2 regions of the Ornithinimicrobium carbonis genome follow, and region 1 is predicted to be linked to the other one. Evidence: predicted binding sites of a transcription regulator. Region 1 holds the regulator's gene; the other holds the start of a gene.
The links. The regulator HrcA, encoded in region 1, represses chaperone genes, less so after heat shock. The targets are predictions, from matches to a motif close to TTNGCACTCGNNNNNNNCGAGTGCNAA.
Positions count from the first base shown of each region.

Region 2: ACWHYA_RS05265 (Hsp20/alpha crystallin family protein) is a predicted target of HrcA. The motif match lies at 4,273-4,299, and genes of this name have one in related genera.

Region 1 is NZ_OZ348993.1:2,401,584-2,411,314, reverse strand. It holds gene ACWHYA_RS11025 (PhoH family protein) at 1-751, opposite strand, end outside; gene ACWHYA_RS11020 (MFS transporter) at 795-2,171, opposite strand; gene ACWHYA_RS11015 (16S rRNA (uracil(1498)-N(3))-methyltransferase) at 2,168-2,926, opposite strand; gene dnaJ (molecular chaperone DnaJ) at 2,949-4,076, opposite strand; gene hrcA (heat-inducible transcriptional repressor HrcA) at 4,199-5,224, opposite strand; gene fumC (class II fumarate hydratase) at 5,495-6,898, shown strand; gene ACWHYA_RS10995 (DUF3097 domain-containing protein) at 7,091-7,954, shown strand; gene ACWHYA_RS10990 (DUF4870 domain-containing protein) at 8,003-8,575, shown strand; gene hemW (radical SAM family heme chaperone HemW) at 9,079-9,731, opposite strand, start outside.
Region 2 is NZ_OZ348993.1:1,165,492-1,175,222, forward strand. It holds gene ACWHYA_RS05240 (Na+/H+ antiporter subunit D) at 1-934, shown strand, start outside; gene ACWHYA_RS05245 (Na+/H+ antiporter subunit E) at 931-1,494, shown strand; gene ACWHYA_RS05250 (monovalent cation/H+ antiporter complex subunit F) at 1,491-1,799, shown strand; gene mnhG (monovalent cation/H(+) antiporter subunit G) at 1,796-2,197, shown strand; gene ACWHYA_RS05260 (MATE family efflux transporter) at 2,262-3,590, opposite strand; gene ACWHYA_RS05265 (Hsp20/alpha crystallin family protein) at 3,667-4,173, opposite strand; gene dnaB (replicative DNA helicase) at 4,661-7,435, shown strand; gene ACWHYA_RS05275 (fibronectin type III-like domain-contianing protein) at 7,797-8,045, shown strand; gene ACWHYA_RS05280 (iron chaperone) at 8,223-8,669, opposite strand; gene ACWHYA_RS05285 (excinuclease ABC subunit UvrA) at 8,714-9,731, shown strand, end outside.

The DNA of each region.
Region 1 (9,731 bases):
CCGGGGAGGTGTTCTGCGCCTCGTCCAGGATGATGAACGCCGAGTTGAGCGTGCGCCCCCGCATGTAGGCCAGCGGCGCGACCTCGATCGTGCCGGCCGCCATGAGCTTGGCCATCGAGTCCGGGTCGACCATGTCGTGCAGTGCGTCGTACAGCGGACGCAGGTAGGGGTCGATCTTGTCGTTGAGGGTGCCCGGCAGGAAGCCCAGCCGCTCGCCGGCCTCGACGGCGGGCCGGGTCAGGATGATCCGGTTGACCTGCTTGGCCTGCAGGGCCGCGACCGCCTTGGCCATCGCCAGGTAGGTCTTGCCGGTGCCGGCCGGCCCCAGACCGAAGATGATGGTGTGATCGTCGATCGCGTCGACGTAGTGCTTCTGGTTGAGCGTCTTGGGGCGGATCGTGCGCCCGCGGCTGCTGATGATGTTCATGGTCAGCACGTCGGCGGGACGCTCGGTGGTGCTCGTGCGCAGCATGCCGATCGAGCGCTCCACCGCGTCCCGGTTCAGCGGCTGACCGGTGGCGGCGACCGCGAGCAGCTCGTCGACGAGCCGCTCGACCAGCGCCATCTCACCGGTGTCCCCGGTGAGCCGGAACTCGTTGCCGCGCACGTGGACGTCGACCTTGGGGAAGGCGCGCTCGATCGTGCGCAGCAGCTCGTCCCGGGGACCGAGCAGGCTGACCATGGGGACGTCGTCGGGGACGACGACGGTGTGGGTGGGGACCACGCGGGGTCCGGGCTGGGGTTCGCTCATCAGGTGCTCCAGTCTAGGCGGGGTGCGGCCAGGAGCCCCATCGTCAGGCCGCCGACCGGGCGCGCCAGGCGCTGAGCACCGACACCGCGCCCACGGAGACGGCCACCGCCAGGGTGCCCACGAACGCCGCGTGCGGGTCGGTGCCGTAGAAGACGCCGAAGACGACGCCGGTCACGGCCAGCGTCACCGCACCGGTCAGCGACTCGCCCACCTGCAGGGCCGAGCTGTTGCGGCCGATCTCCGCCTCCGGCGACAGCCGCATCGTCAGCAGCGACGTCGTCGGGTAGGCCAGCCCGACCCCCAGGGTGGCGGCGCCGTACAGCAGGACGACCACCCAGCCCGGCCAGGTGAGGGCCACCGCCACCACGAGCCCGACCATGAGGGTGAGGAAGACGACGACCCCCACCCGCATCAGGGTGTAGCGGTCCGAGGTCTCCCCCAGGCGCCCCTGGGCCCAGGACCCCAGCGCCCAGGTCACCGAGGCGACCGCGAGCACCGCACCGGCCTGCGCCGGGGAGTAGCCGTGCTCGTCGCGCAGCATGAGCGGCAGGTAGGCCTCGGCCGCCAGGAAGGAACCCCCCATGGCCGCGCGCACGCCGATCACCGAGGGCAACCCCCGGGCCAGCGTGAGCGTCCCCGCCGGGAGCAGGTGCCAGGAGGCGACGAGCAGCAGCAGGAGCAGCGCGGGCCCCACGATCCGCTCCACGCCGTCCACGGAGGTCCCGGCCAGGTTGAGCACCCCGACCGCGACCGCGGCCACGACGGCCCAGGCGATGGTGGCCGGCCGCAGGTATGCCGCGCCCGCGCCGGGACGGGTGGCGGCCAGGGCCCGCCACAGCACCGCCACGGACAGGGCGACGAACGGGGCCACGCCCAGGAAGACCCAGTGCCAGGTGAACCGCTCCACGACGAGCCCCGTGAGCAGGGGGCCGGCCAGCCCGGGCACCACCCAGGCCGCGGCCAGCAGGGAGAACACCGCCGGCCGGCGCTGGTCGGGGATGCGCTGGGCGATGACGACGTAGAGCGCGACGGTCGACAGCCCGCTGCCCAGGCCCTGCAGGCCCCGGCCGACGACGAAGACCTCCATGGTGCCGGCCAGGCCGGCGAGCAGCAGACCGGCGGTGAACAGGCCGGCCCCGGCGAGCACGACGGGACGGGGCCCGGCACGGTCGGACCACCAGCCGCCCACGACCATGCCGACGACGCTGGCGGCCACCGTGGCGCCGAAGGCCATGTTGTACAGGTGGTAGCCCTGCAGGTCGGCGGCCACGGTCGGCATGGCCGCCCCGACGGCGATGTACTCCAGGGCGAAGAGGGAGATGAGGGCGGCGGCGCCGACCGAGGTGCTGCGCAGCCCCGGGGAGAAGATGGACGGCGGCACCGACGGACGCACCGGAAGCTCCCGGGGGGCGGTGCTCATCGCCACCGTCCGCGGGCGTTGAGCAGGGCGAGCGCAGCCGCACCGGCCGTCGAGGTGCGCAGGACGGCACCACCGAGGCGCACGGCGCGTGCGCCCGCGTCGCGCAGCGCGGTCAGCTCCTCAGGGGTGATGCCCCCCTCGGGCCCCACGACGACCACCACCTCGAGGGGTCCGGAGCTCCCGGTGAGGTCGGTGCCGTCCAGCACGGCGGTCAGGGTCTCCTCGGCCTCCTCGTGCAGGACCAGCGCGAGGTCCGCGGCGGAGGCGCGCGCGAGCAGGTCCGTCCGGCCGGCGAGCCCGGCGACGACCGGCAGGCGGGTGCGCCGGGCCTGCTTGCCCGCCGCCAGGACCTGCTGCTCCCACCGGCGGTGGGACTTCGCGGCCCGCTCCCCCCGCCAGCGCACGATGCTGCGGTCGGCCTGCCACGGCACGACCTCGTCGACCTCCATCTCGGTGGCGCTCTCCACCGCCTGCAGGTCGCGGTCGCCCTTGGCGAGCGCCTGGACGAGCACGTGGCGCACCGGTGGCGCCGGGTCGGTGCCGCGCTCCAGCACCACCAGGTCCAGCGCGCCCCGGTGTGCCTCCTCGACCCGGCACCGGGCCCAGGCACCCCGGCCGTCGGCGAGGACCAGCGTCTCGCCCGTCCCCAGGCGCTGGACGTCGGCGGCGTGGCGACCCTCGGGGCCGTCCAGCCGCAGGACCGCTCCGTCGCCGGTCAGCAGCTCGGGGCCGACGACGAAGAGCGGTGCGGTCACGATGGCACCGCCACGGTCGCCGTCACCGGCCGCGCAGCGCGTCCCAGAACTTGCCGGCGCGCCCGGCGTGCGACCCCACGGTCGCCATCCGACCCTCCGGGTCGGTCTCCCCTCGCTCCGCCGCCAGCTGGACGAGAAGCTCGCGCTGGGGCGCGCTGAGGCGGGTCGGGACGCGCACGTCGAGGTGGACCACGACGTCGCCCCGCCCCTGCGCCCGCAGGTGCCCCACCCCGAGGCCGGGCAGGGTCACGGTCTGGCCGGGCTGGGTGCCCTCGGGCACGTCGACCTCGACCGGACCGTCGAAGGTCTCCACCGGCAGGGTGGCGCCCAGCGCCGCGGCCGTCATCGGCACCTCGACCCGGCAGTGCAGGTCGTCGCCGCGCCGGGTGAACGTCTCGTGCGGGGCGACCGCGATCTCCACGTAGAGGTCCCCCGGCTCACCGCCGAAGGGACCGACCTCGCTCTCGCCGCCCAGCTGGATGCGGGTCCCGCTGTCGACCCCGGCGGGCACCTTAATGGTCAGCTCGCGCCGGGTGCGGACCCGACCCTCCCCCGAGCAGTCGAAGCACGGGTGCTCGATGACGTCGCCGTAGCCCCGGCAGGCCTGGCAGGGGCGCGAGGTCATCACCTGGCCGAGGAAGGAGCGCTGCACCTGCTGCACCTCGCCGCGGCCGGAGCAGACCGCGCACGTGCGGGTCCCGCTGCCGGGCTGGGCGCCCGACCCGGTGCAGGTGGAGCAGCGCACGGCCGTGTCGACCGTCAGGTTCTCCTCGCCGCCGAAGACGGCGGTGGACAGCTCCACGTCCAGGCGCACGAGGGCGTCGTGGCCCCGCTGCACGCGCGAGCGCGGACCCCGCGTGCCGGCCGCGGTGCCCCCGAAGAAGGCGTCCATGATGTCGGTGAAGGTGAATCCCTGGCCGAACCCGCCGGTGGCGCCCGCGTAGGGGTCCTGGCCGCGGTCGTAGGCCGTCCGCTTGGACTGGTCGGAGAGCACGTCGTAGGCCTGGGAGACCCGCTTGAACTCGGCCTCGGCGTCCGGGCCGGGGTTGACGTCGGGGTGCAGGTGGCGCGCCTTCTTGCGGTAGGCCTTCTTGATCTCCTCGGCGCTGGCGTCGCGGGAGACCCCGAGGTCGGCGTAGTAGTCGTTCACGGCGTGGAAGTTCCTTGGTGGTCGGGGGCAACGGGAGTGTCAACGGCGCGGGCGCCCGAACTATGCCGGGCCATGTCGTCGTCGACCGGCAGGGACGGTCGTCCGGTCAGGGGCGTGCAGGGTCATCCGTCCAGGATCTCGGCGACGTAGCGGGCCACGGCCCGCACGGCCGCCATCGCCTGGGGGTAGTCCATCCGGGTGGGACCGACCACACCCAGGCCGCCCGCGTCGCCGTAGCTGGTGGCGACGACCGAGGTGGTCCGCAGCGGCTCGTAGGGATTTTCCATCCCGATGCTGACCGCGACCTGGTCCCCGTCGGCGAGGGTGGCCATGCTGCCCATGAGGCGGAGCAGCACGACGTGCTCCTCGAGGGCGTCCAGCACCGCGGACAGCGAGGTGGGGAAGTCGTTCCCGGACCGGGCGAGGTTGGCGGTGCCGCTGAGGAAGATGCGCTCCTCGGCCTGCTCGGCGACCGCGTCGGCCAGCGCGCGGGCGACGGCGGTCGCCACCGGCCGGTCCTCCGGGGCCACGCCGTCCACGAGAACGTCCAGCCGGGCCGGGACGCTCGGGAGCGGCTGACCGACGGAGGCGGAGTTGATCCGCGAGCGCAGGTCGGCCACCAGGTCCGCGTCGGCGGTCAGCTCGCGGCCGGTGTCGATGACCCGCTGCTCGACCCGTCCGGTGTTGACGATGAGGACCACCATGAGGCGGGGACCGCCGATGGGGACGAGCTCCACGTGCCGGACCGTGGAACGGGACAGGCTGGGGTACTGCATCACCGCGACCTGGTGGGTCAGGCTCGACAGGAGCCGCGTGGTGCGCGAGACCACGTCGTCGAGGTCGACCGCCCCCTGCAGGAAGTGCTCGATCGCGGTCCGCTCCCCGCGGCTGAGCGGCTTGACCGCCGAGAGGCGGTCGACGAAGAGCCGGTAGCCCGCGTCCGTGGGCACCCTCCCGGCGCTGGTGTGCGGGGCGGTGATCAGGCCCTCCTCCTCCAGCACGGCCATGTCGTTGCGCACCGTGGCGGCGGACACCCCCAGCTGGTGGCGCTCGAGCAGGGCCCTGGAGCCCACGGGCTCGGAGGTGCGCACGTAGTCCTGCACGATCGCGCGCAGCACCTGGAGGCGTCGGTCGTCGCTGACGGTCATGATCTCCTCCACCTCCGTCGTCGGTGCTGTCGGGCCGACGGTCCCGGACCGTCGGCGACCCCGGGGCTGCCGGCACGGGGGCCTGGCACTCCTGAGCGTCGAGTGCCAGTCTACGCGGCCGGGGCAAGCGAGCCGGTCGGGCAACCGAGCGAGCCGGGCAGGCGACCGAGCGAGCCGGGCAGGCAACCGATCGGCACGGTCGACCGTCCCTGCACTCCCGGTCCGGGCACCCCGCGGCACCCGCCCCGCCGCGGAACCTACGATGAGCCCATGAACCAGGTGCGCATCGAGAGCGACAGCATGGGACAGGTCGAGGTCCCCTCCGACCGTTATTGGGGCGCGCAGACGCAGCGCAGCATCCACAACTTCCCCATCGGCCGGGACACCTTCGTCTGGGGCCGGCCGGTGATCAAGGCCCTGGGCATCCTCAAGAAGGGCGCTGCCCAGGCCAACGCCGAGCTCGGTGAGCTGCCGCAGGACGTGGCCGACCTCATCGTCCGGGCGGCCGACGAGGTCGTGGCCGGTGACCTCGACGACCACTTCCCCCTCGTGGTCTTCCAGACCGGCTCGGGGACGCAGAGCAACATGAACAGCAACGAGGTCATCGCCAACCGGGCGATCGAGCTGGCCGGCGGCGAGCTCGGCAGCAAGACCCCGGTCCACCCCAACGACCACGTCAACCGGGGCCAGAGCAGCAACGACACCTTCCCCACGGCGATGCACATCGCCGTGCTGCTCGAGCTGCGCGACCGGCTCGAGGGCGGCGTGTCGGTGCTCCGCGACACCCTGGCCGCCAAGGCGCAGGAGCATGCCGACGTCGTCAAGGTCGGACGCACCCACCTGCAGGACGCCACCCCCATCACGCTGGGTCAGGAGATCGGCGGCTGGGTCGCGCAGCTCGACTACGCCATGGCCGAGGTCCGGCACGCCGGTGAGGGGCTGCGCGAGCTGGCCATCGGCGGCACCGCGGTCGGCACCGGGCTCAACGCCCACCCCCGGTTCGGGGACCTGGCGGCCCGGAAGATGGGCGAGGAGGCGGGCCTGGAGCTGCGCTCGGCGGAGAACAAGTTCGCCGCGCTGTCCGCCCACGACGCCCTCGTGCAGACCTCCGCCGCGCTGCGCACCCTGGCCGGCGCCCTGATGAAGATGGCCAACGACGTGCGCTGGCTGGCCTCCGGACCGCGCAACGGCATCGGCGAGCTGAACATCCCCGAGAACGAGCCCGGCTCGAGCATCATGCCCGGCAAGGTCAACCCGACCCAGGCCGAGGCGCTGACGATGGTGGCGACGCGGGTCTTCGGCAACGACGCCACGGTGGCCTTCGCCGGTACACAGGGCAACTTCCAGCTGAACGTCTTCAAGCCGGTCATGGTGCACGGGGTGCTGGAGAGCATCCGGCTGATCGCCGACGCCTGCCGGGCCTTCAACGACGGCTGCGCGGTCGGCCTGGAGCCCAACACCGATCGCATCGAGGCCAACCTGGCCAGCAACCTCATGCAGGTGACCGCGCTCAACCCGCACATCGGCTACGACAAGGCCGCCGCCATCGCCAAGAAGGCCCACAAGGAGGGCCTGACCCTGCGCGAGGCCGCCGTGGCCAGCGGCGAGCTGACCGAGGAGCAGTTCGACGCCTGGGTCGTCCCCGCCGACATGACGGGTCCCCGACAGGACTGAGACGACGCACCCGGACGGGCCCGGCCGGCCACGGACGGTCCCGGTCGGCCACGGACGGGCCCCGTCGACGACGGACTGGCCGGTTACGGACGGGCCCCGTCGACGACGGACGGGGCCGGCCGCGTCCCCGGTGACCCTCGCCCTGGCGCGCCTCACCCGACCCACCTGCCCCACGGCATACCCTCGACGGCTGTGAGCGACCGCTACGGAACCGACGTGCTGAGCACCGACTGGCGCGCCCCGCGGAGGGGTCGCGCCCAGCCCGTGGAGGCCGAGCCCGGCCTGGTCGTCGAGGACGTGGACACCGGGTGGTGCGGCGCCGTGGTGCGGGTGGAGAAGGCCGGGGGCATGCAGGTCGTGCACCTGGAGGACCGCCGGGGCCGCACCCGCGGGTTCCCGCTGGGTCCGGGGTTCCTCCTCGAGGGACGACCCGTCGTGCTCACCGTCCCGACCGGCGAGTGCCGGGCGCAGGTGGAGGCTGCCCGGCAGGCGGCCTCCCGGACGGCGAGCGGGTCGGTGGCCGTGCGCGGGCAGGCGGCGCGCGTGGCCTCCGGGTCCCGGATCTGGGTCGAGGGGCGGCACGACGCCGAGCTGGTCGAGAAGGTCTGGGGGGACGATCTGCGGGTGGAGGGCGTGGTCGTGGAGATGCTCGACGGGGTCGACGACCTCGCCGGCGAGATCCGCCGTTTCGCCCCGACGCCGGACCGCCGGCTGGGCGTCCTGGTGGACCACCTCGTCCCGGGCACCAAGGAGACCCGGATCGTCGCCGAGGCCGAGCGGGTCAGCCCGCACGCGCGCATCCTGGGGCACCCCTACGTCGACGTCTGGCAGTCGGTCAAGCCGGCCCGGCTCGGCCTGCAGGTGTGGCCCGTCGTGGAGCGCGGCCGCTCCTGGAAGCACGGGGTGCTCGAGGCCTTGGGCTGGCCCCACGGTTCGCAGGCCGACGTCGCCCGCGGCTGGAAGAAGATCCTGTCCTCCGTGCGTTCCTACAGCGATCTGGAACCGACGCTGCTCTCCAGCGTCGAAGAACTGATCGACTTCGTCACCGTCCCCTGAGAGGATGGGACAGGTCGAGGTTCCGGCCGTCCTACCCAGGAGCGACACATGAGCACCGCACCCCCGCCTCCCCCCATTCCCGGCGACCGTCCGTCCGAGCCCCAGCAGCGGCAGGACCTGTCCGGCGGCGAGCAGCCCCACGTGCCCGGCCCCGAGCAGGGGCAGGGCACCGACCCCTGGCGCTCCGGCGGCGCCCCCGACTCCCGGGGCGGGTGGTCCGGTCAGGGCGTCGGCCCGTCCGGTCAGGGGCGGACCCCCGTCGAGGGCGAGGAGCGCACGATGATGCTCCTGGCCCACCTGTCGGCCCCGATCTCCTTCCTGCTCAGCGGTGCCTGGCTGCCGTTCCTCGGCCCGCTGCTGGTGTGGGTCTTCTACAAGGACCGCAGCCAGGCGGTCCGGGTGGCCTCCGCGGGAGCCTTCAACTTCAACGTCTCGATGACCATCGCGACCGTGGCGCTGTGGCTCAGCGTGATCCTCACCCTGGGGATCGGTTTCCTCTGGGCGATCCCGCTGTGGATCATCCTCTTCGTCGTGCAGATCTGGGCCCACGTCAAGGGCGCCATGATGGCCTCGCGCGGGGAGGTCTTCGAGTACCCCTTCCAGATCCGCATCCTCAACTGAGCGGTCCCGACCGCCGACCGGACGGTCCTCCTCGGACGCGGTCGGACCCCGACCCCAATCTGCCCGCCGCGGTGTGTCAACACGACACGCCGCGGCGGGTAGACTTTTTCGGGCCGACCTCTTGTCACGGGGACCGTTCGGGAGTAGACAGGTTCTACGCCCTTTCCGCAAGGCGGGGCGGGTCGCAAGACAGTCGAGGATTCGATCGGCGGACCGCGTGCCCCCGGGCACACCGTCGCCACCTCCGGTGACGCGGAGGTCGAGCCTCCGGACCCCTTGCGCACCGGTCGGGACGTCACGTCCGGCCGTGGCCCGCTTCGCGACCTCATACGTCGCGAAGCGGGCCACCATCGTCCGCGGCCAGTCCCTGCCGGCTCATACCCGGCAGGGGCTGTTGCCGTGTCCGTCTGTTTCCGTTCAGCGCGTCCGTCCCGTTCTACCGGCGTTGGCGCCGACAGGACGCAGCGCGCACCGGCGTGTCGCGGAAGGGGACCCGGGTCGGGTCAGCCCGGCAGCAGCCGGTGGACCACGGTGTCGGCGAGGAGCCTACCGCGCAGGGTCGGCACGACCCGTCCCCGCAGGGCCTCACGGCCGTCCACGAGACCGTCGGCGACCAGGCCGGCGACCGCCGTCCTCGCCGGCGCCGCCAGCAGCTCGGTCGGCAGGCCCTCGACCAGGCGCGAGCGCAGCAGGACCGTCTCGTCGTGCCGCTGTTCCGGCCCGAGCACCTCACGGGCGTGGGCGGGGCTGAGCCCTGCGGCCAGCCGGTCGGCGTAGGCACGCGGGTGCTTGACGTTCCACCAGCGCACGCCGGCCACGTGGCTGTGCGCGCCCGGACCGATCCCCCACCAGTCCCCACCGCGCCAGTAGGCGAGGTTGTGCCGGCAGCGGTGCTCCGGCCCGCGCGCCCAGTTGGAGATCTCGTACCAGTGGTAACCGCCCCGCCCCAGCACCCGGTCGGCCAGCTCGTACTTGTCCGCCTCGTCGTCGTCCTGGGGGGCCGGCACCTCGCCCCTGCGCACCTGGGCGGCCAGCCTGGTCCCCTCCTCGACCACCAGGGCGTAGGCCGACACGTGGTCGGGGTCCAGCGACACCGCCGTCTCCAGGCTGGTGCGCCAGTCCTCCAGGGACTCCCCCGGCGTGCCGTAGATCAGGT
Region 2 (9,731 bases), 1.2 Mb from region 1:
GCTCGGGGAGATCCAGCCGGGCACCGCCGCCCTGCTGCACGTCATGCTGCTCATCGGCTTCGCGGTCAAGGCCGCCGTGTTCCCGATGTCCGGCTGGCTGCCGGACTCCTACCCCACGGCGCCCGCGCCGGTGACTGCGGTCTTCGCGGGCCTGCTGACCAAGGTCGGCATCTACGCCATGATCCGCACGCAGACGCTGCTGTTCCCCGACACCCGCTTCGACGACCTGCTGCTGTGGGCGGCGCTGCTGACGATGGTCGTGGGCATCCTGGGCGCGATCGTGCAGGACGACATCAAGCGGATGCTGTCCTACACCCTCGTCAGCCACATCGGCTTCATGCTCTTCGGCATCGCGCTCGGCAGCACGATCGGCCTGGCCGCGGCCATCTTCTACGTCGCCCACCACATCCTCGTCCAGACCACCCTGTTCCTCGTGACCGGCCTGGTCGAGCGCGTCGGAGGCTCCACGGACACCGCCCGCCTGGGCGACCTGGCGCGGATCAGCCCGATCGTGGGCGTGCTGTTCTTCATCCCGGCGATGAACCTCGCCGGCATCCCGCCGTTCACCGGCTTCCTGGGCAAGGTCGGCCTCATCCAGGCGGGCGTGGACGACGGGCGCTGGCTGGCCTGGGCGCTCGTCGTCGCCTCCGTGGTCACCTCCCTGCTCACCCTGTATGCCGTCGCGCGGGTCTGGGGGCGCGCGTTCTGGTCGGAGAACCCCGAGGGGATCACCGGCAGCGGACCCCTGCGCGGCGGGCACCACGGCGCGCTGGGGCTCGGCGTGCTCCTGCCCACGGGAGCGCTCGTGGCCCTCGGGGTGGCGCTCGTGGTCGTCGCGGGTCCGCTCTACGACGTCACCACCCGGGCGGCCGTCGACCTCATGCTGCGCACGCCCTACCTCGACGCGGTGCTGGGATCGGGGGTGAGCCCGTGAGTCCCCCGGTGACGCGACGGCATACCCCTCGGCGCCTGTCGTGGTGGTCGGTGACCTGGCTGACGGTGGTCTGGGTGCTGCTGTGGGGCAACCCCTCCCCGGTCGTCCTCGCGGGCGGGGTGCTGACGGCCGTGCTCGTGCTCGTGGTCTTCCCCCTGCCCCGCGTGCGTGTACGGCTGCGCCTGAAGCCCTGGGCCTTCACCGTGCTCGTCAGCCGGTTCCTCGCCGACGTGGTGGCGGCCTCCTTCCAGGTGGCCTGGCTGACGGTGCGGCCCGGACCACCGGTGCGCGGCGTGGTGATGGACCTCGAGCTCGCCGGCGACGACGAGCTGCTGCAGACGATCACCGCGGAGATGACGGCGCTGGTGCCCGGGACGGTGGTCATCGACCTGGAGCCGTCGGAGCGGCTGCTGACGCTGCACGCCCTGGACGTGTCCACGCCCCGGCAGGCCAAGGCGGTGCGCCGGCGGGTGCTGGCCCAGGAGGCCCGGGTGCTGCGGGCCTTCGACCCCCGTGCCGAGCAGCTGCTGAACCCCCGGACCCGCAAGGAGCCCCGATGACCCTGGACGTGGTGGAGAGCGTGCTCGCCTGGGCGGTCGGGGGCGTCCTGGCGGTGGCGGCGGCGCTGACGCTCGTGCGGATCACCATCGGCCCCAGCGTGCTCGACCGGGTCGTGGCCACCGACGTGCTCGTCTCGGTGGTCGTCTGCGCGCTCGGTGCGCACGCCGCGCTGACGAGCGGGTCGACGACGCTGCCCCTGCTCATCTCGTTGTCCCTCGTCGGCTTCCTGGCCTCGGTCGCCGTGGCGCGGTTCGTCGCCCGGGACCGCGATCCCACGTCCCAGGAAGGGCGGCTGGAGCCATGAGCTGGACCGACGTCGCCGACCTGCTCGGCCTGGTCGCGCTCCTGGCCGGCGCGCTGTTGTGCCTGGCCGCCGGGATCGGCCTGCTGCGCTTCCCCGACCTGCTGACCCGGATGCACGCGGGGACCAAGCCGCAGGTGCTCGGCGTGCTGCTCGTGCTGCTGGGGGTGGGCCTGCGCACCCGTTCCGGCCTCGACGTGGGCATGCTGCTGCTCATCGGCGTCTTCCAGCTGCTGACGATCCCCGCCGGGGCCCACATGGCCGGTCGGGCCGGTTTCCGCACCGGCCAGGTCGAGCCGGCGGACATCCACCTGGCCCGGCGGTCGGCCGGACCGGTGCCCGGCGTGCAGGGTGCCGAGCCGGGCCCGCCGCAGCCGCGACGGGAGCTGGACGAGGGGTGAGCCGCGCGGCGCCGGCGGCGAGGCTGGCACGGGCGCCGGCACCCCGCACCACCCCCCGCGTCGGTCAGGCGCCGGTGACCATCCAGGCGTCCTGCCGGGAGCGCCACGTCAGCCCGGCGGCGCGGACGGCCATCCAGGCGGTGTAGGCCAGCCACAGCCACACCAGCCCGGTCACCCCGACCTGGTCGAGGGCCCGGACGGCGAGCGCCAGCGGCAGGTAGGCCAGCAGGAAGACGGTCTGGGCCCACGCGAGCCAGCGGGCGTCCCCGGCCCCGATGAGCACCCCGTCGAGCACGAAGGCGATCCCGGCGACCGGTTGGCCGAGGGCGACCACGAGCAGCGCGGCGCCCAGGGCGGCGTGCACCTGCGGGTCGGTGGAGAAGGCGAGCGGGACGACGCGGTGCGTGGCCACGATGACGGCGGCGAGGAGCACCCCGAACCACACCCCCCAGCGGACCATCATTGCGGTCGCCGCCCGGGTCCCCGCCACGTCGCCGGCGCCGAGCGCCTTGCCGACCAGGGCCTGCGCCGCGATCGCCAGCGCGTCGAGCGCGAAGGCGAGCGAGCTCCATACCGTCATCGCCACCTGGTGGGCCGCCAGCTCCGGCTCCCCCAGCCCCGCGGCCACCCAGGTGGTGACGAGCAGGACCGCCCGCAGGGACAGGGTGCGCACGAGGAGGGGCACCCCTCCCGCGGCGGCGCGCAGCACGCCCGAGGCGGCGAAACCGAGCGGGGCGTCCAGCCGCCTCGCGGCGCGCACGACGACGGCGAGCATGGCCACGGCCATCCCGGTCTGGGCCATCACCGTGCCCCACGCCGCGCCCGCGATGCCCCAGCCGACGCCGTGGACCAGGAGCAGCGACAGGAGCGCGTTGGCGGTGAAGCCGACGACGGAGACGACGAGGGGGGTCCGGGTGTCCTGCAGCCCCCGCAGCACCCCGGTCGCAGCGAGCACCAGCAACATCGGGGGTATGCCGATCGTGGAGACCCGCAGGTAGGTCACCGCCTCCGCGGTGGCCGTCGGGGTCGCCCCGAAGATCTCGACGACCGGCTGGGCCCACAGGGCCGTCGCGGCGGCGGCGAGCACCCCGAGGAGCACCGCCAGCCACATGCCGTCGATGCCGGCGCTGAGGGCACCCCGCTGGTCACCGGCACCGAGGCGGCGGGCCACGACCGCCGTGGTGCCGTAGGCCAGGAAGACGAAGATGTTGACGGCGGTGAGCAGGACCGCGCTGGCGACCCCCAGGCCGGCCAGGGCGGCGGTCCCCAGGTGGCCCACGATCGCCGAGTCGGCCAGCAGGAAGAGCGGCTCGGCGACCAGGGCCAGGAACGCCGGGACCGCCAGACGCAGCACCTCCCGGCGCAGGGCGGCGGGATCGGGGGCGCTGCTCACGAGCGGCAAGTGTGCCAGCACGACGACGGGCCCGGCACCGTGCGGTGCCGGGCCCGGGGTCGCGCCGGGCGTGGGATCAGGCGCTCCGGGCCTGCTCCTCGCCCGAGCGGTCGGACTGCTCGCCGGACTCGTCCTCGGAGCGGTCCCCGTGCTGGGTGACCTCGCCGCGGACGCTGTCGCCGCCGCCCAGGCCGGAGCGGTGCGCCACCTGGATCTTGCGCGGCCTTGCCTCCTCGGCCACCGGGATGGTCAGGGTGAGCACCCCGTCGGTGTAGTCGGCCTCGATGCGGTCCAGGGCAACGCCGTAGCCGAGCGTCAGCTGGCGGGCGAACGTCCCGGCGGGGCGCTCGTGGGAGAGCCACTGCTCGGCGTCGGACTCCTCGCGCCGTTCGGCGCGGATGGTCAGGGTCCGGTCCTCGACGTCGACGTCGATGGAACCGGGGTCCACACCGGGCAGGTCCACCCTGGCGACGAAGGTCTCTCCGGCGCGGAAGAGGTCCATCGGCATCGCCGAGGCCGCGGGGGTGCGCATCGTCTCCGACATGAGGCGGTCCAGGTCACGGAACGGGTCGAAACGGCTCATGCTTCCTCCTTCTGTGCGGTCGAGGGAGGTGGTCCGGCGGCACCGGATCCGCCCTCGGTCCTGGTGGGCGAGTGCCTCACCTGCTGGTTCGTTCCAGGATTAGCACTCTTGCTTCTAGAGTGCCAAACGTCGGCGGGGTCCGCATCTCTTCCCGACACCTCGCGCGAGACCGGCGACACGCCCGGGGGTGGTCCGGGAGGGGTCGCAGAAGATTGTCGGAACGATCTTTCCTCCACAGGATGTGGCTGAAGGAGTTGCAGGTCAGGGGGGCTGCGACCGTTGTGTCGCACCGTTGTCCACAAGGTCCGTCCACAGGAGCCGCCCTCGCCGTCGCGTGTCGTCCACCGCGGGTCCACACGTGCTCCACAGTCTGTCCACAGGGGCGTCTTGGGGGAGGTCCCCGGGCGGCGTACCGTGACGCGTCGATGGTCTGTCGGTGGGCCGTGGTGACCTTGGGACCTGTCGGGGCGAGAGAGCAGGAGGGCGTATGTCGCTGAGCGAGCTGGAACGGACGTACGGGCCTCCGGGGGAGGGCTCGCCCGAGGAACGGCTGCCGCCGCAGGACGTGGCGGCCGAGCAGAGCGCCCTGGGGGCCATGCTCCTGTCCAAGGACGCCATCGGCGAGTGCTCCGAGCTCATCCGGCCCGTCGACTTCTACCGGCCCGCGCACGAGCGGATCTACGAGGCCGTCGTCGACCTCTTCTCCCGCGGCGAGCCGGTGGACGCCATCACCGTCGCCGACGAGCTGACCAAGCGGGGCGAGCTCGCCCGGGTGGGCGGCACGGCATACCTGCACCAGCTCATCGCGGGCGTCCCGACCGCGGCCAACGCCTCCTTCTACGCCGAGATCGTCGCCGAACGGGCGGTGCTGCGCCGCCTGGTGGAGGCGGGGACGCGGATCGTGCAGATCGGCTACGGCGGCGGGGACGTCGAGGAGAGCGTCAACACCGCCCAGGCGGAGATCTACGCGGTCGCCGACAAGCGGGGCGGGGAGGACTACCACGCGCTCGCCGACCTCATCCAGCCCACGACGGACGAGATCGAGCACAACGCCTCCTCCACCGGGGAGATGGTGGGGGTGCCGACGGGGTTCACCGAGCTCGACGAGCTGACGAACGGGCTGCACCCCGGGCAGATGGTGATCGTGGCGGCCAGGCCGGCTGTGGGGAAGGCCCTGGCGCTGGACACGCCGCTGCCGACGCCGAGGGGCTGGACGACCATGGGCGAGGTCCGGGTCGGCGACCAGCTGCTGGGTGCCGACGGCCGACCCACCACCGTGGTGGCGGCGACGGAGGTCATGCTCGACCGTCCCTGCTACGAGGTGGAGTTCTCCGACGGGTCGGTCATCACGGCCGACGCCGAACACCTCTGGCACCTGAGCCTGACCGAGGGAGCTGCTGCCTCCACCGTGACGACGACCGAGGTGGATCGGGCCGTCGCGTCGGGAGCCACTGTCACCGTTGCGCGGCCCGGGGGTGCGCAGGAGGCGGCGGCCTGGACGGTGACGAGGGTCGAGACGGTGGACACCGTCCCCGTGCGGTGCGTGCAGGTCGACGACGAGAAGCACCTCTACCTCGCGGGTCGTTCGATGATTCCGACCCACAACTCGACCTTCGCCCTGGACGTGGCCAGGGCGGCAGCGATCAAGCACCGGCTGCCGACCGTCGTCTTCTCCCTGGAGATGAGCCGCACCGAGATCACGATGCGACTGCTCTCGGCGGAGTCGGAGATCCCGCTGCAGAACATGCGCAAGGGCAACATGCGCGACCGCGACTGGACCCGACTGGCGGAGACGCAGGGACGCATCCACGACGCGCCCCTGTTCATCGACGACTCGCCGAACATGTCGTTGATGGAGATCCGTGCCAAGTGTCGCCGTCTCAAGCAGCGCAGCGACCTCAAGCTGGTCGTCGTGGACTACCTGCAGCTGATGAGCTCGGGCAAGCGCGTGGAGTCCCGTCAGCAGGAGGTCGCCGAGTTCAGCCGGGCCCTGAAGCTGCTCGCCAAAGAGCTCGAGGTCCCGCTCATCGCCCTGTCCCAGCTCAACCGTGGGCCGGAGCAGCGGACGGACAAGAAGCCGCAGATGAGCGACCTTCGCGAGTCGGGCTGCCTGACGGCCGACACCAGGGTCCTGCGGGCCGACACCGGGGCCGAGGTGACCATGGGCGATCTCCATGAGACCGGTGAGCGGGACGTGCCCGTGTGGTCGCTGGACGAGTCGCTGCGCTACGTGCGGCGGCACCTGACCCATGTCTTCCCGACAGGCACCCGGCCGGTCTTCCGTCTCACGCTGACCTCCGGCAAGACCGTCCGGGCCACCGAGAACCACCCGTTCCTGACCTACGACGGGTGGAAGCAGCTGGGCGACCTCCGCGCCGGTGACAGGATCGCGGTGCCCAGGCACGTGCCCGCCCCGGAGAAGCACGAGCCGTGGAGCGACGACAACCAGGTGCGGGCCATGGCCCGAGACCTCGACAGCGGGAAGCTCGACTCGCCGCCCGACAGCGCCGCTCACATGTCGAAGCGCCAGATCGGCCTGTTCGTCGGTTCGCTCTGGAAGCTCGGAGGTGCCGTGCGTGTCACTGACGGCGGTGTCGTGATCGACTGGACAGGGCCTTCTGCCCTTGCCGACCAGATGTCCCGGCAGCTGCTCCGGTTCGGCATCAGTACGCGCCAGTGGGGCATGGCCGCGACGGTGACTCTGGCCGTGGTGGAGAAGGACGACCAGCGGCGGTTCCTCCGCGAGATCGCGCCGCAGGTGGACCTGGGCCCGGAGGTCGCTCGTGCGCTGGCCCTGGTCGAAGCGGGCGACGTCCGCACGGAGCCGCGTGCCGTCCTCGATCAGCCTGCGCCACTGTGGCAGGAGATGGCCCGGGTCCTGCAGCGGGAGACGACGGGCGGTGCTCTCGCGACCGTGGTGGACGTGCTGGACACCGAGGACCTGGATCTCGCCGCCGTCAACGACGTCCTCTTCGACGACGTCGTGTCCGTCGAGCTGGACGGCGTCGAGGAGGTCTTCGACGCGACGGTCCTGGGCAACCACAACTTCGTGGCCAACGGCATCGCCGTCCACAACTCGATCGAGCAGGATGCCGACGTCGTCATCCTGCTCCACCGCGAGTCGATGTACGAGCGCGAATCACCCCGGGAGGGGGAGGCCGACGTCATCGTGGCCAAGCACAGGAACGGCCCCACGGATACCGTGGTCGTGGCGTTCCAGGGTCACTACTCCCGCTTCACCAACATGGCCAGCAACTTCTGACTGCTCCTAGGTTGCGATCAGCCCGGGACGGCGGTGCCGCGACCTGAAGGTTCCTGCCGCGCTCCCCTAGATATCCCAGGGGTCTAACGTGTCAAGCTGCCGTGGCGTGGCGGTGGGCCCAGGCGGTGTGTTCGTCGTAGGGGGTGCGGTGCTTGAGGCAGCCGTGCAGGATTCCGATCCAGCGGTTGCCCAGGGCGCGGAGGGCTTCGTGGTGTTCCCCTTCGGCTACGGGCTCTCCTATACGACCTTCGAGGTCGGGGACGTGTCGTTGTCGGCAGCGACGACGGACGGGACGGAGCCGGTCCACGTCCGGGCCCGGGTGACCAACACCGGTGACCGGCGGGGAGCCGAGGTGGTTCAGGTGTACGTCGCGATCCCCGCCACGGGCCAGCCGCCCAAGCGGCTCGTCGGTTTCCAGAAGGTGTGGCTCGAGCCCGGGGAGTCTGCCGAGGTGGCCGTCACCATCGACCCGCGGGCCACGGCCAAGCCGTTGTCGGTCTGGGACTACGCGACAGGTTCCTTCCGGGTCGCAACCGGTGACCACCGGGTGCTGGTCGGCACCTCCAGCGAGGACACGCCCCACGAGCTGACCCTCGCGGTCGCTGGCTGACGAGGGGGTAGGGAACGACTGCACGCACCGTTCGGCCCGATCGAGGGAATCTGCCGAGCAAGTCGTGCACTCGTGCGGTCGGAGGGCGCAGCGCCGGACGATGGCCGAGGTGTCTGCGCTCTCGGGGGCTACGACCCCGGCGTCGGAGCTCGTCCCCCCTTGAGCGAGCGGCAGGGGTCAGGAGTCCTGGCCCACCGCCCGCTCCAGGAGCTGGACGACCCGCTTCCTCACCTCGGGCGTGAGCCGGGTGACGGCGAACGAGGTCGGCCACATGTCCCCGTCGTCCAGCGCGGCCCCGTCGTTGAAGCCCACCGTGGCGTACCGCGTCTCGAACTTGCCCGCCGGCTGCATGAACATCAGGATCTCCCCGTCCCTCGCCCACGACGGCATGCCGTACCACGTGCGACCGTCCAGCCCCGGGGCGGTCTCGGAGACGAGGGTGTGCAGTCCTGCCGCGATCGCGCGGTCCTGCTCCGGCATCGCCTCGATCACCTCGAACAGCTTCTCCAGGTCCGTGGCCTTCTTCCGGCCGCCCTTCTCGGCCCGCAGTTCCTCGGCCCGGGCCTTCATCGCCCCCCGCTCGGCCTCGCTGAAGCCTCCGGTCCGGTCGCTGTCCGCAGTCATGTCGTGGCTCCTCGCCCGTCAGTGCCGGCTGCCATGATCGGGGGATGACCACCCCGGCCGACTCCCACGACACCATCCGCGTCCGCAACGCCCGTGTCAACAACCTGCGCGGCATCGACGTCGACCTGCCCAAGCGACGGATGACCGTCGTCACGGGCGTGTCCGGGTCGGGCAAGTCGTCCCTGGTCTTCGGCACGATCGCGGCCGAGTCCCAGCGGCTCATCAACGAGACCTACTCCACCTTCGTGCAGTCCTTCATGCCTCCGCAGGCCAGGCCGGAGGTGGACCACCTGGAGAACCTCACCGCCGCGATCGTGGTCGACCAGGAGAGGATCGGCGCCAACGCCCGGTCCACCGTCGGCACGGCCACCGACGCCCTCACCTACCTGCGGGTGATCTTCAGCCGGCTGTCCGTCCCGCACGTCGGCCCCACCTCGGCCTTCTCGTTCAACCTCGCCTCCGCCTCCGGCCGCGGCACGATGACCGTGGAGAAGGGCGGCGCCCAGGCCGAGGTGCGCGAGTTCTCGGTGGTCGGGGGGATGTGCCCGGCCTGCGAAGGTCTGGGGACGGTCGCCCGGATCGACCCGGACACCTTCCTCGACCGGGACCGCTCGCTCAACGAGGGGGCGATCGAGGCGCCCAACCTCGGGGTGGGCAGCTGGATGTGGCGCAGCTACGCCGAGAGCGGGCGGATCGACCCGGACAAGCGGCTGCGGGACTACACCCAGGAGGAGTGGGACTGGCTCCTCCACCAGCCGGCCACCAAGGTCAAGGTCGCCGGCATCAACATGACCTACGAGGGCCTTGTCACCCGCTTCCGCCGCAGCTGGTTCGGCGACGTGGAGCCCAAGCAGGCGCACGTGCTGCGGTTCAAGGAGCGGATCGCCACCACCGGCCCCTGCCCCGAGTGCGACGGCACCCGCCTCAACGAGGCCGCGCGCACCGCCACCGTGCACGGCCGCACCCTGCCCCAGTGCTCCTCGGACGAGCTCGGCGACCTCCTGGCCTGGGTGGAGGAGCTCGAGGAGCCGTCGGTCGCACCGGTCACCAGGGGGCTCGCCG